One region of the Pseudomonas sp. VD-NE ins genome, then DNA from elsewhere that is predicted to be linked to it. Evidence: predicted binding sites of a transcription regulator. Region 1 holds the regulator's gene; the other holds the start of a gene.
What was found. Region 1 encodes sigma-54, which starts transcription at its own class of promoters, with help from an activator protein. Its sites were predicted from a motif close to ANTGGCATNNANNTTGCTNT; they were not measured.
Positions count from the first base shown of each region.

Region 2: a site for sigma-54 is predicted at 3,714-3,733, ahead of RMV17_RS09320 (CmpA/NrtA family ABC transporter substrate-binding protein). Genes of this name have one in related genera too.

Region 1 covers NZ_CP134772.1:1,040,180-1,048,978, reverse strand. Annotated here, with positions in the region: gene mlaD (outer membrane lipid asymmetry maintenance protein MlaD) at 1-449, opposite strand, end outside; gene mlaE (lipid asymmetry maintenance ABC transporter permease subunit MlaE) at 449-1,246, opposite strand; gene RMV17_RS04410 (ATP-binding cassette domain-containing protein) at 1,246-2,055, opposite strand; gene RMV17_RS04405 (KpsF/GutQ family sugar-phosphate isomerase) at 2,331-3,305, shown strand; gene RMV17_RS04400 (KdsC family phosphatase) at 3,305-3,829, shown strand; gene lptC (LPS export ABC transporter periplasmic protein LptC) at 3,838-4,410, shown strand; gene lptA (lipopolysaccharide transport periplasmic protein LptA) at 4,397-4,942, shown strand; gene lptB (LPS export ABC transporter ATP-binding protein) at 4,942-5,667, shown strand; gene RMV17_RS04380 (RNA polymerase factor sigma-54) at 5,855-7,348, shown strand; gene hpf (ribosome hibernation-promoting factor, HPF/YfiA family) at 7,422-7,730, shown strand; gene ptsN (PTS IIA-like nitrogen regulatory protein PtsN) at 7,742-8,206, shown strand; gene rapZ (RNase adapter RapZ) at 8,209-8,799, shown strand, end outside.
Region 2 covers NZ_CP134772.1:2,106,189-2,114,987, reverse strand. Annotated here, with positions in the region: gene rlmKL (bifunctional 23S rRNA (guanine(2069)-N(7))-methyltransferase RlmK/23S rRNA (guanine(2445)-N(2))-methyltransferase RlmL) at 1-1,614, opposite strand, end outside; gene rmf (ribosome modulation factor) at 2,147-2,362, shown strand; gene RMV17_RS09325 (quinone-dependent dihydroorotate dehydrogenase) at 2,606-3,625, opposite strand; gene RMV17_RS09320 (CmpA/NrtA family ABC transporter substrate-binding protein) at 3,848-5,059, shown strand; gene RMV17_RS09315 (ANTAR domain-containing protein) at 5,075-5,650, shown strand; gene RMV17_RS09310 (nitrate/nitrite transporter) at 6,114-7,325, shown strand; gene RMV17_RS09305 (bifunctional protein-serine/threonine kinase/phosphatase) at 7,333-8,799, shown strand, end outside.

The sequences.
Region 1 (8,799 bases):
ACGGTATTGAGCAGGAATTTACCGATAAGGTCTTCCAGTACCAGTGACGACTGGGTGTCGTGAATGGTTCCACCATCCTTCAGCGGTTTGTCTTCCCCGCCTACGCTGATACCGATGTACTTCTCGCCCAGCAGACCAGCGGTCAGGATAGACGCTGTGGAGTCGGTCGGCAGGTTGTCGACCTTTTTATCCACTTGCAGGGTGACCCGACCGGTGAAGCTGTCGCGATCCAGATCGATCGCCGTGACCTTGCCGATGGTCACACCGGCCATGGTCACTTTGGCTCTGACCGTCAAACCGGCGATATTGTCAAAGTAGGCATACAGTTTATAGGTGTCGGTGGTCGACGTCGGAGACAGACCACTGACCCGCAAAGCAAGCAGCAACAAAGCCAGGATCCCTGCCAGCAGGAACAGGCCGACACCGATTTCCAGGGTGCGGTTTTGCATCAGAAATCTCCAAACATCAAAGCGGTCAGAATAAAGTCCAGGCCGAGCACTGCCAGCGAGGCAAACACCACGGTCTTGGTGGTGGCGCGACTGATGCCCTCGGAAGTGGGCTCACAGTCATAGCCTTGGAATACGGCAATCCAGGTCACTACAAAGGCGAAAACAATACTTTTGATCACGCCATTGAGCACATCACTGGTGAAATTAACGCTGTTCTGCATGTTCGCCCAATAAGAGCCTTCATACACACCCAGCCAGTCGACAGCCACCCACGAACCGCCCCAGATGCCCACCACGCTGAAAATCATCGCCAGCACCGGCAGGGAAATGAAGCCGGCCCAGAGGCGCGGGGCAATGATGTACTTGAGCGGATCGACACCGATCATTTCCAGACTGGAAAGCTGTTCGGTGGACTTCATGTTGCCGATCTCTGCGGTCAGTGCCGAACCGGCCCGACCGGCGAACAACAGCGCCGTCACTACCGGGCCGAGCTCACGCAACAGGGTCAACGCAACCATCTGCCCCACCGCCTGTTCCGAACCGTAGCTCGATAGAATGCTGAAGCCCTGCAGCGCCAGCACCATGCCGATGAAGATCCCGGAGACGACGATGATCACCAGCGACATCACGCCGACCGAATGCAGTTGCTTGACCAGCAGGCTGAAGCCACCGCTGATCCCGCCACGCCCCAGCAGCGCATGAAACAGGAACAGCGTCGCACGACCGAACACCGCAACGGCATCGATCGCCGCTTCGCCGAACCGGCGCACGCGTTCTATTAATGAAATTCTGCGCATCAGCGCTTCCCCAGAAGATCTGCGCGGTAATCCGTCGCTGGAAAATGGTACGGCACCGGGCCATCGGGATCGCCGGTCATGAACTGACGGATACGCGGCTCGTCCGAGTTCATCAACTCGTCCGGCGTACCCTGCCCCAGCACCTGACCATCACCGACGACATAGATGTAGTCGGCGATGCTCGCGGTTTCGGCCAGATCGTGGGACACCACGATACTGGTGATCCCCAGCGCATCGTTGAGCAGGCGGATCAGTCGCACCAGCACGCCCATGGCGATCGGGTCCTGGCCGACGAACGGTTCGTCGTACATGAGAATCTGCGGATCGAGCGCAATCGCCCGCGCCAGTGCGACGCGGCGCTTCATGCCACCGGACAGCTCATCCGGCATCAACTCGATGGCACCGCGCAGACCGACCGCCTGCAATTTGAGCAGGACGATGTCGCGGATCATTTCTTCCGGCAAATCGGTATGAACACGCAGGGGGAAAGCCACGTTCTCGAACACATCGAGATCGGTGAACAGCGCGCCGCTTTGAAACAGCACACCCATGTGCTTTCGCGCATCGAACAGATCGCTGCGCGAAAGCGCAGGCAGGTTCTGGCCGTTGACCCAGACTTCGCCGCTGGCAGGACGCAATTGTGCGCCCATCAATCGCAGCAGCGTGGTCTTGCCACACCCGGAAGGCCCCATGATGCCGGTGACCTTGCCGCGCGGGATGCGAATATCGACGTTATTGAAAATGCTGCGCGCACCGCGCTTGAAGGAGACTCCCTTCAGCTCGACCGCGTAGGCGTTATCGGCACTCATCTAAACTCCTTGCGATGCAGCCTCTCACTCGGACGCCTGTCTTTACTTAAAAAGTACGTACATCCCGGGCAGGCCGAACTGGCGGCGAACTATATCACTGCAAAGGCTACGCGCCCAAGGCTTGTACCAGCCTGAGTTCGGCGATATGACAGGTGCGCGGGCTCTTTTACCGGGTTTTGGTAACGAGTAATGACAAAGCACGACGAACTTGCGTGAGGCTTTGCAACATAACCGCTATAATCGCCGCCTTTTCATCGGGCTATACGATTTCTGACATGAGCCAATCCAGCGACCTGATTCAATCGGCACAACGCACCATCCAACTCGAAGTGGAGGCCGTACAAGGCTTGTTGCCCCATATCGACGCCGATTTCGTACGCGCTTGCGAGATGATTCTGGCCAGTAAAGGACGTGTAGTCGTGGTCGGCATGGGAAAATCCGGGCACATCGGCAACAAGATTGCCGCGACCCTGGCCAGCACCGGCACCCCGGCATTTTTCGTGCACCCGGCCGAGGCCAGCCATGGCGACATGGGCATGATCACCCGCGATGACGTGATCCTGGCCCTGTCGAACTCCGGCTCGACCAACGAAATCGTCACCCTGCTGCCGCTGATCAAACGTCTGGGCATCCAGCTGATCAGCGTCACCGGCAACCCGCAATCGCCGCTGGCCAAGGCCGCCGAGGTCAATCTCAACGTTCACGTCGAGCATGAAGCCTGTCCGCTGAATCTGGCGCCGACCTCGTCGACGACAGCGGCATTGGTCATGGGCGATGCGTTGGCCGTCGCGCTGCTGGAAGCACGCGGTTTCACCGCCGAAGACTTCGCCTTCTCCCACCCGGGCGGCGCGCTCGGTCGTCGCCTGTTGCTGAAAGTGGAAAACGTCATGCACGCCGGGCAGGAATTGCCGCAAGTACAACGCGGCACGCTGCTCAAGGACGCACTGATGGAAATGACCCGCAAAGGTCTGGGCATGACCGTCATTCTTGAAACTGACGGTAAACTGGCCGGGATCTTCACTGACGGCGACTTGCGCCGCACGCTGGATCGCAGCATTGACATTCGCAGCGCCACCATCGACCAGGTAATGACGGCCCACGGCAAGACTGCACGGCCAGAGATGCTGGCCGCCGAAGCCCTGAAAATCATGGAAGATCACCGAATCAACGCACTGGTTGTTGTGGACGAAGAAGATCGCCCGGTCGGCGCCTTCAACCTCTCCGATCTGCTGCGCGCAGGAGTCATGTAATGAGTAACGATCTGCTGCAACGCGGCAAAGCGATCAAACTGGCGGTTTTCGACGTCGATGGCGTCCTCACCGACGGGCGCCTGTATTTCCTTGAAGACGGCAGCGAATTCAAGACTTTCAATACCCTCGACGGCCAAGGCATCAAAATGCTGATGAACGCCGGCGTGCAGACCGCTATCATCAGCGGCCGCAAGACCCCAGTGGTCGAGCGCCGAGCGAAAAACCTGGGGATTCCCCACCTGTTTCAGGGTCGTGAAGACAAATTGGTTGTTCTCGACGGTCTTCTTGAGCAACTGGGCCTAAGCTACGAAGAGGTCGCCTATCTCGGTGACGACCTGCCCGACCTGCCGGTGATCCGCCGTGTAGGCCTGGGAATGGCGGTTGCCAACGCAGCCGATTTCGTCCGCGAACACGCCCATGGTGTAACCCGAGCCCGTGGTGGCGAAGGTGCCGCCCGCGAATTCTGCGAATTGATCCTGCGCGCCCAGGGCCGCCTCGATGCGGCCAACGCCGCGTACCTGTGAGCCAAACCATGTTCAGCAAAAAATTTCGCAACTTCCTGCTGTTCGGCTGCATCGCGGCGATATTCGCCGCGGTGGGCTACTGGAACATCAGCCCGGAACGCTTCCTCGACAAGCCACCGGTGAGCTCGGTCGAAACGCCTATCGACTGGTATGCAACCAACACGCATACCCTGCAATATTTGCCGGACGGCAAAGTGCAGTACGAAATGACTTCCGACAAGGCCGAGCACGTCAAGGCAACCGATATCACTCTGGTCACCAAGCCCGACCTGAACATGTACCGCGGAACGGAGTTTCCATGGCACGTGACCAGTGAGCGTGGCGAAGTGAATTCGGGTGGCACACAAGTCGAATTGATCGATTCGGTACGCATCAAGCGCACCGATGAGCAGAACCGCGATCTGTTGGTGACCTCCACGCGCATGACCGTGTTCCCGCAGGAGCAATATGCGCAGACCGAGCAACCCGTTAGAATCGACGGCGCTGGCGGTGTATCGACTGGCGTTGGAATGAAAGCGTACCTGAAGGAAAGCAGGATACACCTGCTATCGAACGTAAGAGGACAGTATGAGGCTCGTTAAAACCCTCCCTATTTTGCTCAGTCTGGGCGCAGCACTGGGAAGCGTGAGCGCCTGGGCTCTGCCGAACGATCAGCAGCAACCTATCCGCATTCAGGCCGACGACGCCCAGCTGGATGACAAGAACGGCATCGCCACCTATAAGGGTGACGTGATCATCACTCAGGGCTCGATGAAGGTGACCGGCAATACCGTGACCATCACCCGCACCCCGGCCGGCGATATTGACGTGGTGACTTCGGTGGGCAACCTTGCCTACTTCGAACAACTGCAGACCGCTGGCGACACCAAGCCTGTACAGGGCTGGGGCGTGACGATCCAGTACCACGCCGCGCAGAACCGCGTTGTGCTGATCGACAAGGCCAAGGTTGTCGACAAGGACAACAACACGACTCAAGGCGAGAAAATCGTCTATGACACCGTGAAGAAACTGGCCAGCGCCGGTCGCGCTACCGGCAGCAAGGTCACCGAAGCGCGTCCGCGCATCGATATGGTGATCCAGCCGAAGAAGAAAACCGACGAGAAAACCCAGTAATGGCAACTCTGAAAGCTCAGCACCTGGCCAAGGCCTATAAAAGCCGCCAGGTCGTGCGTGACGTCAGCCTATCGATCGACAGCGGCCAGATCGTCGGCCTGCTCGGGCCAAACGGCGCCGGCAAGACCACGTGCTTCTACATGATCGTCGGCCTGGTACAGGCCGATCAGGGCCGTGTGCTGATCGACGATCTGGACGTCAGCCACCAGCCGATGCACGGTCGCGCCAAGGCCGGTATCGGCTATCTGCCGCAAGAAGCGTCGATCTTCCGCAAACTGTCGGTGGCCGATAACATCATGGCCATCCTCGAGACCCGCCAGGAGCTCGACAAGGCCGGCCGTCGCAAGGAGCTGGAAAGCCTGCTGCAGGAATTCCACATCAGCCACATTCGCGACAACCTCGGCATGAGCCTGTCCGGTGGCGAACGCCGCCGGGTGGAAATCGCCCGCGCTCTGGCGACTGCACCGAAATTCATCCTGCTCGACGAACCGTTCGCCGGTGTCGACCCGATTTCGGTTGGCGACATCAAGCAGATCATCCACCACCTCAAGGCCAAGGGCATCGGTGTATTGATCACCGACCACAACGTCCGTGAGACGCTGGATATCTGCGAAACCGCTTACATCGTCAACGACGGTCAGTTGATTGCCGAAGGCGATGCAGAAACCATCCTGGCCAACGATCTGGTCAAGGAAGTGTATCTGGGCCACGAGTTCCGCCTGTAAGCGCAACAGTACCCGGTGCGCCGCCGGGGCGCTGTATCGATTCAAGCAGGATTTAATACGCTTTAATTGTTACAGCGCTCTAGGCAAACACTTCAGTTTCAGGCATATAATTTGCTTAAGTTTGGCGCTTCGGCGCCCTGTAGTGGATGGCGCATAGCGCCGGCGAATAAGGTGTTAAGCCCCTGCCATGAAACCATCGCTAGTCTTGAGAATGGGCCAGCAGCTGACGATGACACCGCAGCTGCAACAGGCCATCCGCCTGCTCCAATTGTCGACCCTGGATCTGCAACAGGAAATCCAGGAGGCTCTGGAATCCAATCCGATGCTCGAACGCCAGGAAGAAGGCGACGACTTCGACAATTCCGATCCCCTGGCCGACAACGCCGAACAGAAGCCCAACACCGAGATCCAGGAACCTTCCTACCAGGAGACCGCCCCGACGGTGGACAACCTCGAGGACGGCGAATGGAACGAGCGCATCCCCAATGAGCTTCCGGTCGACACGGCCTGGGAAGACGTCTACCAGACCAGCGCCAGCAGCCTGCCGAGCAGCGATGACGATGAGTGGGACTTCACCACCCGCACCTCCGCTGGCGAAAGCCTGCAAAGCCATCTGCTGTGGCAATTGAACCTCGCACCGATGTCCGACACCGATCGCCTGATCGCCGTGACCCTGATCGACTGCATCAACAATCAGGGCTACCTGGACGAAACCCTCGAAGAGATCCTCGAGGCGTTCGATCCTGAGCTGGACATTGAGCTGGACGAAATCGAAGCCGTCCTGCACCGCATTCAGCAGTTCGAACCGGCCGGCATCGGCGCGCGCAATCTCGGCGAATGCCTGCTGCTGCAATTACGCCAGCTACCAGCCAAGACGCCTTGGCTGGCTGAAGCCAAGCGTCTGGTCAGCGATTACATCGACCTGCTGGGCGGCCGCGACTACAGCCAGCTGATGCGACGCATGAAGCTCAAGGAAGACGAGTTGCGCCAGGTCATCGAGTTGGTGCAGAGCCTTAATCCACGTCCGGGTTCGCAAATCGAATCCACCGAAGCCGAGTACGTTGTCCCCGACGTTATCGTGCGCAAGGACAACGAGCGCTGGCTGGTCGAACTCAATCAGGAGTCGGTGCCACGCCTACGGGTCAACGCGCAGTACGCCGGTTTCGTCCGTCGCGCCGACACCAGCGCCGACAACACCTTCATGCGCAATCAGTTGCAGGAAGCCCGCTGGTTCATCAAGAGCCTGCAGAGCCGCAACGAAACATTGATGAAAGTAGCCACCCAGATCGTCGAGCATCAGCGCGGTTTTCTGGAGTACGGCGACGAAGCCATGAAGCCGTTGGTCCTGCACGACATCGCTGAGGCGGTCGGCATGCACGAATCAACAATTTCCCGGGTGACCACGCAAAAGTTCATGCATACCCCACGCGGTATTTATGAACTGAAATACTTTTTCTCCAGCCACGTCAGCACCTCCGAAGGCGGCGAATGCTCGTCTACGGCGATCCGCGCGATCATCAAAAAACTGGTTGCCGCGGAAAATCAGAAAAAGCCGTTGAGTGACAGCAAGATCGCTGGTTTACTGGAGGCACAAGGCATTCAGGTGGCTCGCCGCACCGTCGCCAAGTACCGCGAATCCTTAGGGATCGCGCCTTCGAGCGAACGCAAGCGGTTGATGTAAGCCACGTTACAGCGTTCCAGTGGCAGGCTATCCAGCCTGCCGCTTTATGCACTGGCAACGAAGGAGAAGCTGTATGCAAGTCAACATCAGTGGACACCAACTGGAAGTGACCGAACCTCTGCGCGACTACATCAATGAGAAACTTCAACGATTAGAGCGCCATTTCGACAAGATCACCAACGTGCAAGTCACGATGTGCGTCGAAAAGCTGAAGCAGAAAATCGAAGCCACCTTGCATATACCCGGCAGCGAAGTGGTCGCCAACGCGGAACATACCGATATGTACGCGGCGATCGACGCCTTGACCGACAAGCTGGATAAACAACTCAAAAAGCATAAGGAAAAGACCCAGAGCCTGCTCCAGGGCGCTACCGGTCGATAACCCCCCACCCCATGATCCGACTTGAAAGTATCCTGACCCCCGGCCGTTCCCTCGTGAACGTGCCGGGCGGCAGTAAAAAGAAAGCCCTCGAACAAATTGCCAACCTGATCGCCCGCGAAGTGCCGGCTCTGGAGATGCAAGATGTCTTCGAGGCGTTGATTGCCCGTGAAAAACTCGGTTCCACCGGTTTTGGCAACGGCATCGCCATTCCTCACTGCCGTCTCAAGGGGTGCCAGTCGCCTATCAGTGCCTTGATGCACCTTGATACGCCAATCGATTTCGACGCCATTGATGGCGCTCCGGTTGACCTGCTGTTCGTTTTGCTGGTCCCGGAAGCCGCCACCGATGCGCACCTGGAGTTGCTGCGTCAGATCGCCAGCATGCTCGATCGCAAGGACGTGCGCGATAAACTGCGCAGCGCTGCGAGCAACGAAGCCTTGTATCAGGTTGTCCTGGACGAGCAGAACGGGCACTAATCATGCGCTTGATCATTGTCAGTGGCCGTTCCGGCTCGGGTAAAAGTACCGCACTGGATGTCCTTGAGGACAACGGTTACTACTGCATCGACAACCTGCCGGCAGGCTTGCTGCCGGAACTGGCCGAACGTGCGCTGATTCACACTGAACTGGCGCAGCCGCTGGTGGCCGTATCGATCGATGCGCGCAACCTGCCGAGCCACCTGACGCGCTTTCCCGAACTGCTTGAAGATGTCCGCAGCAAGCACATCCAGTGCGACGTACTGTATCTGGATGCCGACGAAGAAACCCTGCTCAAGCGTTTTTCCGAAACCCGCCGTCGCCATCCGCTGAGCAATGCCAACCGCTCGCTGGCCGAGGCGATCCAGGATGAAACCGCCCTGCTCGGCCCGATTGCCGATCTCGCGGACCTGAAGATCAACACCACCAATCTGAACCTGTATCAGCTGCGCGACTCGATCAAGCTGCGCCTGCTGAACCAGCCGGAGCCGGGGACCGCATTTCTGGTCGAGTCCTTCGGCTTCAAGCGCGGGATGCCGGTGGATGCGGATCTGGTGTTCGATGTGCGCTGCCTGCCCAATCCGTACTGGAAG
Region 2 (8,799 bases), 1.1 Mb from region 1:
ACGCTTGACCACCACGCGGCTCTTGTCGACGTTCAGCGCCTGCGGGATCGCTGCCAGTGCATCGAACATCCGTGCCGAGGCTTTTTCCGGATCGATGGACTTCGGCGCGGCGTATTCCTGGACGTGCACCCAATCGTGGTACAGGTCGATCGCCATCGCGTACTCAGGCATGTCGGCATCGTAGACGCGGTAGCAATCAATGCCTTCGCGCTTGACCCACTTGCCCATGGCCTTGAGGTTCTTTTGCAGACGGTTGGCAAACATCTGCCCGCCTTCGCTCAAGCGCGGCTGCTCGATCACTGGTGCCGGGGCTGGCGTCGGTTTGATCGGGTTACCGTTCTTGTTGAACTTGCGCTCTTGCGGTTCGTCCGGGGTCTGATCGTAAGCCGCTTGCTCGCGCTCGGCCTGACGCTGTTCCGGGGTGCGACGCTCGCCGGTGACGAACTGATCCGGCAGCACTTTGATCAACAGCAGTTTGCACGGCAACGCGCCGTTCCAGAACGAATACTGTTTGTGGCTGCGGATGCCCATGCGCTTGCCCAGATCCGGCGCGCCGGTGAACACCGCCGCTTCCCAGTTCAGGCAAGCCTGACGCAGACGCTCGCCGAGGTTCTGGTAGAGGTACAACAGGCTGGCTTCGTCACCGAGACGCTCGCCGTACGGCGGGTTGCAGATGACCAGACCTTTCTGGTTCTGATCCGGACGCGGCTCGAAGGTCGCGACTTCGCCCTGGTAGATCTTGATCCACTCGCTCAGGCCGGCACGCTCAACGTTGTTGCGGCCCGGCTGAATCAGACGTGGATCAGCTTCGTAGCCACGAATCCACAACGGTGGCTTGGCCAGACCGGCAGCGGCACGTTCAACGGCTTCTTCATGGAGTTTTTTCCACATCGCCGGGACGTGACCTAGCCAGGCGGTGAAGCCCCACTGCTCACGACGCAGGTTCGGCGCCATGTCGGCGGCGATCATGCCGGCTTCGACGAGGAACGTACCGACACCGCACATCGGGTCAGCCAGCGCGCCGCCTTCAGCGGCGATACGTGGCCAGCCGGAACGGATCAGGATCGCCGCCGCGAGGTTTTCCTTCAGCGGTGCAGCGCCCTGCTGCAAGCGATAGCCGCGCTGGTGCAGGCTGTGGCCGGACAGATCAAGGGAAAGAATCGCTTCGCCGCGATCCAGACGCAGGTGAATGCGCAGGTCCGGGTTGAGCTTGTCGATCGACGGACGGTCGCCCTGTGGGGTGCGCAGTTTGTCGACGATGGCGTCTTTGACTTTCAAGGCGCCGAAATGGGTGTTGTCGATGCCGGAACCGTGACCGCTGAATTCAACAGCCAGGGTGCCATCGCTGAGCATGTGATCCTGCCAGTCGATGTCGAGCACGCCGTGGTAGAGGTCTTCAGCGTCTTTCATCGGGAAGCGCTTGAGCACCAGCAACACGCGGTTGGCCAGACGCGACCAGAGGCACAGGCGATAAGCGGTTTCCATGGTCGCCATGCCACGCACGGCGGAAGTGTGCTCGCGCGCTTCTTCAAGGCCAAGCCCGACGGCTTCCTCGATGAGCAGGCCTTCAAGGCCTTTAGGGGAAGTGAGGAAGAGTTCGAAACGGTCGGACATGGTATTTCCAGAGCCTTTGGCTAGTGAATCGGCAACGCATTGCCGATCCGGTTTTCAATCAGGCGCTTTTCTAAAAGAACGCCCGCGTGGCACGAAGGTGTGCCGTTCCATCCCCGCTGCTCGGGTTAAAAGAGCTTAGATGCCGGGACAGATAAAAAAGTTGATGAAACAAAAAGTCTTAAAGCGACCCTTCGTCGCTTTATACCCCAGCGCAAACGTGGGTCATTCTCACTAAAGAATTAACCCCATCATCCAGCGCGAGGCCGATCATACCGGGGTTTGCTGAAAAACCGTGCATGAAACCCGTCGTTACTTATGGCTGTAGCACTAATTTCGTTACGTCCTTATGACAAAACGATCATTCCCTCGGTGTGACTCATTGGTTAGAACTGAACACAGGTTGACGTCGCAACGGCGTCAACACCTTGGCTCGCCACGCCGGCAGCGAGCCGCACCATGGCAGGTTTCTTCTGCCAGACCTCAGTTGAGGTCAACGCGACACAAAACAGTCAACAAGTGAGGGAAACACCCTATGAGAAGACTTAAGCGTGATCCGTTGGAAAGAGCATTTTTGCGCGGATATCAATATGGCGTTGGTGGCAAATCCCGTGAGCTTTGCCCATTTACTCTACCGTCGGTACGCCAAGCCTGGATTAACGGCTGGCGAGAAGGACGCGGCGACAACTGGGACGGTATGACCGGCACTGCGGGAATCCACAGACTCAACGAACTTCACGCCGTCGGCTGACACAGGGCATTAATTCCGACACGACAATCTGAATTTGTAACGACTTACCATGCACGTCCTTCCCGGACGGCGGGCTCCGGCCCAGGGGCTCCTTCGAGGAGCCCTTTTTTATGCCGGAAAACTCATTTTTTGTGCTGGAACACGAAACCTGTGGGAGCGAGCCTGCTCGCGAAGGTGCCAGTTCAGTCAATATTTCTGTGACTGACACGCCGCTTTCGCGAGCAGGCTCGCTCCCACAAGAGATCAGCGCAGGGCGGCGATTGCGTCTACCGATTCACGGATCAGCGCCGGGCCTTTATAGATGAAGCCAGAGTAGATCTGCACCAGGCTCGCACCCGCCAGAATCTTCTCAGCCGCATGTTTGCCTTCAGTAATCCCGCCCGCCGCAATGATCGGCAACCGACCCGCCAACTCACCCGCCAGCACCTTCACGGTGTTCGTGCTCTTCTCCCGCACTGGCGCGCCCGACAAGCCACCCGCCTCGTCGCCATGCTCCATGCCTTCGACACCAACACGGCTGAGGGTGGTGTTGGTCGCGATCACCGCGTCCATGCCGGTTTCGATCAGCGCCTGAGCAACCTGCGCGGTTTCTTCATCGGTCATGTCCGGCGCGATCTTGATCGCCAGCGGCACATGTTTGCCGTGACGCAACGCCAGTTCGGCGCGGCGTGTGGCCAGATCGGCGAGCAACTGCTTCAGCGAATCACCAAACTGCAGGCTGCGCAGGCCCGGGGTGTTCGGCGAGCTGACGTTGACCGTCACATAGCTGGCGTGGGCGTAAACCTTGTCAAGGCAGATCAGGTAATCGTCGACCGCGCGCTCGACCGGCGTATCGAAGTTCTTGCCGATGTTGATGCCCAGCACGCCTTTGTACTTAGCGGCGGCAACGCGCGCCAAAAGGTTATCGACACCGAGGTTGTTGAAACCCATGCGGTTGATGATTGCTTCGGCTTCCGGCAGGCGGAAGATCCGTGGCTTCGGATTGCCCGGCTGCGGGCGTGGGGTCACGGTGCCGATTTCGACAAAACCGAAACCCAGTTGCGCGAAGCCATCGATGGCCGCGCCGTTCTTGTCCAGACCGGCCGCCAGACCCACCGGGTTCGGAAACTCGAGGCCCATGACCGTCACCGGCTTCTTTGCCGGCGCCTTGCACAGCAAGCCGTTGAGGCCCAAACGCCCACCCGCGCCGATCAGATCCAGCGACAGATCGTGGGAGGTTTCCGGGGAAAGTTTGAACAACAGCTGACGGGCCAGGGTGTACATGGGCGGCGATGACTCGGGCGGCGAAAAGAGGCGGCGATTATAGCCGGGCATCGACCTGCGGCGCGAGGCGCACGCGCAAATCGCTGGCACTGGCATATGCCTTGCACCCTCCTTGCCATCAGCGCGCCGGCCAATGACGGCCGGCGGGCAAGGACAATGGCGTCGTTCCGGGTTTTGCCTGCGCAAAGTCCGTGGCGGCGCTTTTTTTTCGAGGTACGTTGGATGAATGAACCTTCGGTAGGGCCACTGGCCTGGGTCAATGGCAGCGATGCTCCGGAAAAGACTGCGATCGACCTCGGTTTCATGGCCCTGAGCGATTGCGCCTCGGTCGTCGTCGCCGCCACACAGGGCTTCGCTCAGCCCTATGGACTGACCCTGAACCTCAAACGCCAAAGTTCCTGGGCCAGTTTGCGCGACAAACTGGTCAGCGGCGAACTGGATGCCGCGCACAGTCTGTATGGCCTGATTTACGCCGTGCATCTGGGCATCGGCGGTGTTGCCCCGACCGACATGGCCGTGTTGATGGGCCTCAACCAGAACGGCCAGAGCCTTAACCTGTCTCACGGCTTGCAGAACCTCGGCGTGACCAGTCCTGAAGCGCTGGACCGCCATGTGCACCAAAGCCGCGCAAAACTCACCTTCGCCCAGACCTTTCCTACCGGCACTCACGCCATGTGGCTGTATTACTGGCTGGCGAGCCAGGGCATTCATCCATTGCAGGACGTCGACAGTGTGGTGGTGCCGCCGCCGCAAATGGTCGCGCACCTGCAAGCCGGGCGTATCGACGGCTTTTGCGTCGGCGAGCCTTGGGCGGCCAGCGCGGTGCAGCAGGATCTCGGTTTTACCTTGGCCACCAGCCAGACCATCTGGCCCAATCACCCGGAAAAAGTCCTCGGTTGCACGCGTGAGTTTGTCGAGCAATACCCGAACACTGCGCGGGCGTTGGTGATGGCGATTCTTGAAGCCAGCCGTTTCATCGAAGAAAGCCCGGAAAATCGTCGCAGCACCGCGCAATTGCTCAGTGCGTCGGAGTATCTGGACGCGCCGCTTGCGTGCATCGAACCGCGTTTTCTCGGCGACTATTCGGATGGGCTGGGCAATCGTTGGCAGGATCCTCATGCGCTGCGCTTTCACGGCAATGGCGAAGTGAATTTGCCGTACTTGTCCGATGGCATGTGGTTCATGACCCAGTTCCGTCGCTGGGGTTTGCTGCGCGAAGACCCGGATTACCTCGCTGTCGCCCGTCAGGTTCAGCAACTCGATCTATATCGCGACGCCGCTACTGAGGTCGGTGTTGCCGCATGGGGCACCGACATGCGCAGCAGTCAGTTGCTCGACGGCAAAGTCTGGGACGGCAGCAATCCCGCCGGTTATGCGCGCAGCTTCAAGCTGCACGCGATGAGCGACGACGCTCCCCTTCTCGCCCGCCGCTGACAGGAGACCGCGAACATGTTGCGCATTCTGTTGATCAACGACACGGCGAAAAAAGTCGGGCGCCTGAAAGCGGCACTGACTGAAGCCGGTTTCGAAGTCATCGACGAATCCGGCCTGACCATCGATCTGCCCGCGCGCGTCGAAACGGTGCGTCCGGACGTGATCCTGATCGATACCGAGTCACCGAGCCGCGATGTCATGGAACAAGTGGTGCTGGTCAGCCGCGACCAGCCACGGCCAATCGTGATGTTTACCGACGAGCATGATCCGGGTGTGATGCGCCAAGCAATCAAGTCTGGGGTCAGCGCCTACATCGTCGAAGGTATTCACGCACAGCGTCTGCAGCCGATTCTCGATGTGGCGATGGCGCGATTCGAGAGTGATCAGGCGTTGCGTGCGCAGTTGCAGGCGCGAGATCAGCAATTGGCTGAGCGCAAACGCATTGAACTGGCCAAGGGATTGTTGATGAAGATGAAGGATTGCAATGAGGAAGAGGCTTATACCTTGATGCGGCGCCAGGCGATGAGCCGGCAGCAGAGGCTGATTCAGGTGGCGGAGCAGATTATTGCGATGAGTGAGTTGCTTGGCTGAAAACTTTGGTTGCTTGAGAAGCCCCTCACCCTAGCCCTCCCGAAACGTCGGACCGCCCGGAGGGAGAGGGGACCGACCGGGGGATGCTCACGAACCACGCCGACCTGTGATCTCTGCTGTGAATCCATAATCGACACGGTCTTTCAGGTCGATGTTTGGCGCAAGACACCTCGGTCAGTCCCCTCTCCCCCTGGGCGGTCCGACGTTTCGGGAGGGCTAGGGTGAGGGGCTTTTGATTTTCCGGCTGTTGGCACAAATCTCGCTATGTAAAACGCACAGGTAACCAACGGCGGTTGCCCCACCCACGACAAAGACGTCGCTCACCCGTTCGCCCAACCGGCGCATCAGGGAGCGGCGTTTTTGCGTTTTGGCCCCACAGACCGGGGCCGGTGGTGCGGCCGTGGCGGCGCCCCACCTGCTGTTGCATGACTCCTTTCGAGACTCTTTTCAGCTGAGGTGCGCGATGAATTCAAGCTTCTGGAAATCCGGCCACACCCCGACCCTGTTCGCGGCCTTCCTCTATTTCGACCTGAGTTTCATGGTCTGGTACCTGCTCGGCCCGCTGGCGGTGCAGATCGCCGCCGACCTGCACCTGACCACGCAACAACGCGGCCTCGTCGTCGCCACGCCGATCCTCGCCGGTGCCGTACTGCGCTTCATCATGGGCATGCTCGCCGATCGGCTGTCACCGAAAACTGCTGGGCTCATCGGTCAGGTCATCGTGATTTGCGCGCTGTTCGGTGCCTGGAACATCGGCATTCATAGCTACGAGCAGGCGCTGATCCTCGGCCTGTTCCTCGGCATGGCCGGCGCCTCGTTCGCCGTCGCCCTGCCGCTGGCGTCGCAATGGTATCCACCACAGCATCAAGGCAAAGCCATGGGCATTGCCGGTGCGGGCAACTCCGGCACTGTCTTCGCCGCGCTGCTGGCACCGGTGCTCGCCGCCGCGTTCGGCTGGAGCAATGTCTTCGGTTTCGCCCTGATCCCATTGATCCTGACGCTGGTGCTGTTTGCCTGGCTGGCGAAAAACGCGCCACAACGGCCGAAAGCCAAAGCCATGGCTGACTACTTCAAGGCGCTGGGCGACCGTGACAGCTGGTGGTTCATGTTTTTTTACAGCGTCACCTTCGGCGGCTTCATCGGCCTGGCCAGCGCCCTGCCCGGTTACTTCAACGATCAGTACGGCTTGAGCCCGGTGACTGCCGGTTACTACACCGCCGCCTGCGTGTTCGGTGGAAGTCTGATGCGACCACTGGGTGGCGCGCTGGCTGACCGTTTCGGTGGCATCCGCACGTTGCTGGCGATGTACACGGTGGCCGCCATTTGTATTGCTGCAGTGGGTTTCAACCTGCCAAGTTCCTACGCGGCGTTGGCACTTTTCGTCTGCACCATGCTCGGTTTAGGGGCAGGCAATGGCGCAGTTTTCCAACTGGTGCCGCAGCGTTTTCGTCTGGAGATCGGGGTCATGACCGGGCTGATCGGCATGGCCGGCGGCATCGGCGGTTTTGCCTTGGCTGCCGGCATGGGCGCGATCAAACAGAGCACCGGCAGCTATCAACTGGCCCTGTGGTTGTTCGCCAGCCTCGGCGTGTTGGCATGGTTTGGCCTGCACGGCGTCAAGCGTCGCTGGAGAACCACCTGGGGTTCGGCAGCCGTGACGGCGGCGCGGGTCTGAGCCGTCGATGGCCCTGCAACTGAGTTTTGCCGAAGCCAGCGCCACCGGTCCGCGCGCGGAGAATCAGGACGCCTTGCGCCTGGTCACGCCCGCTCCGGCACTGGCGGCTAGCAAAGGTTACCTGTTCGCCATCGCCGACGGTGTCAGCCAGTGCGCCGATGGCGGACTCGCCGCCCGTTCGACGTTGCAGGCCTTGGCGCTGGACTACTACGCCACACCGGAAACCTGGAGCGTGGCACAAGCGCTGGATCGCCTGCTGCTCGCGCAGAATCGCTGGTTGCAGGCCAATGGCGGTGGTCAGCCGTTGCTCACCACCGTCAGCGCTTTGGTCATGCGCGGTCGGCGCTTCACCCTCGCCCACGTCGGCGATTGTCGGGTGTATCGCTGGCACGCCGACGACTTGCAGCGAATCTCTGAGGATCACGTCTGGGAACAGCAAGGCATGCACCATGTGCTCAAGCGTGCGCTGGGGCTGGATCAGCATCTGGTGCTGGATTTTCTCGACGGCGAACTGCGTGAAGGCGAAAGCTTTGTGCTGCTCAGCGACGGTGTCTGGTCGACGCTGGGCGATACCGCCATTGCGGCGATTCTGCGTGATCAACCGGATCTGCACAGTGCCGCACAGACACTGGTCAACGCTGCGCATCTGGCGGGGAGTCAGGACAATGCCAGTGCATTGCTGGTGCGGGTCGATGCTGTCGGTGAGACGAGTATCGGCGATGCACTGATTCATCTGCAGCAATGGCCACTGCCTCCAGCGCTGAAATCCGGGCAGCACTTTGAAGGCTGGCAGATGCAAGAGATTGTTGCTCAGAGTCAGCAATCGCTGCTTTATCGAGTGCTGGATGGGCAAGGTCAGAGGTGGTTGCTGAAAACCCTGCCCACGCGTTCGGCTGATGATTCCTACGCCGGGCAAGCGCTGTTGTCTGAAGAATGGTTCCTGAAACGTGTGGCAGGGCGGCATTTTCCTGAAGTCCATGCGTGCAGCCAGCGTCAGCATTTGTACTACGTGATGCGTGAATATTCCGGGACGACGCTGGCGCAGATTTTTCAACAAAATGGGCCTTTACCCTTGGCGCAATGGCAGGACATCGCCGAGCGCCTGTTGCGCTCGGTCGGGCTGCTGCATCGGCGGCAGATTCTGCACCGCGACATCAAACCGGAAAACCTGCATTGGAGTGATGACGGCGAACTGCGTCTGCTGGATTTTGGCCTGGCTTATTGCCCGGGATTGTCCGAAGACGCGCCGTCGACCTTACCGGGGACGCCAAGCTACATCGCCCCGGAAGCGTTTCGCGGGGATTCACCGAGTGCGCAGCAGGATTTGTATGCGGTCGGTGTGACCTTGTATTTCCTGCTGACCGGGCATTTCCCCTATGGCGAGATCGAAGCCTTTCAGCGGCCGCGCTTTGGTCTGCCAGTGAGCGCCAACCGTTATCGACCGGATCTGCCGGAATGGCTGGCGCAGAGTCTG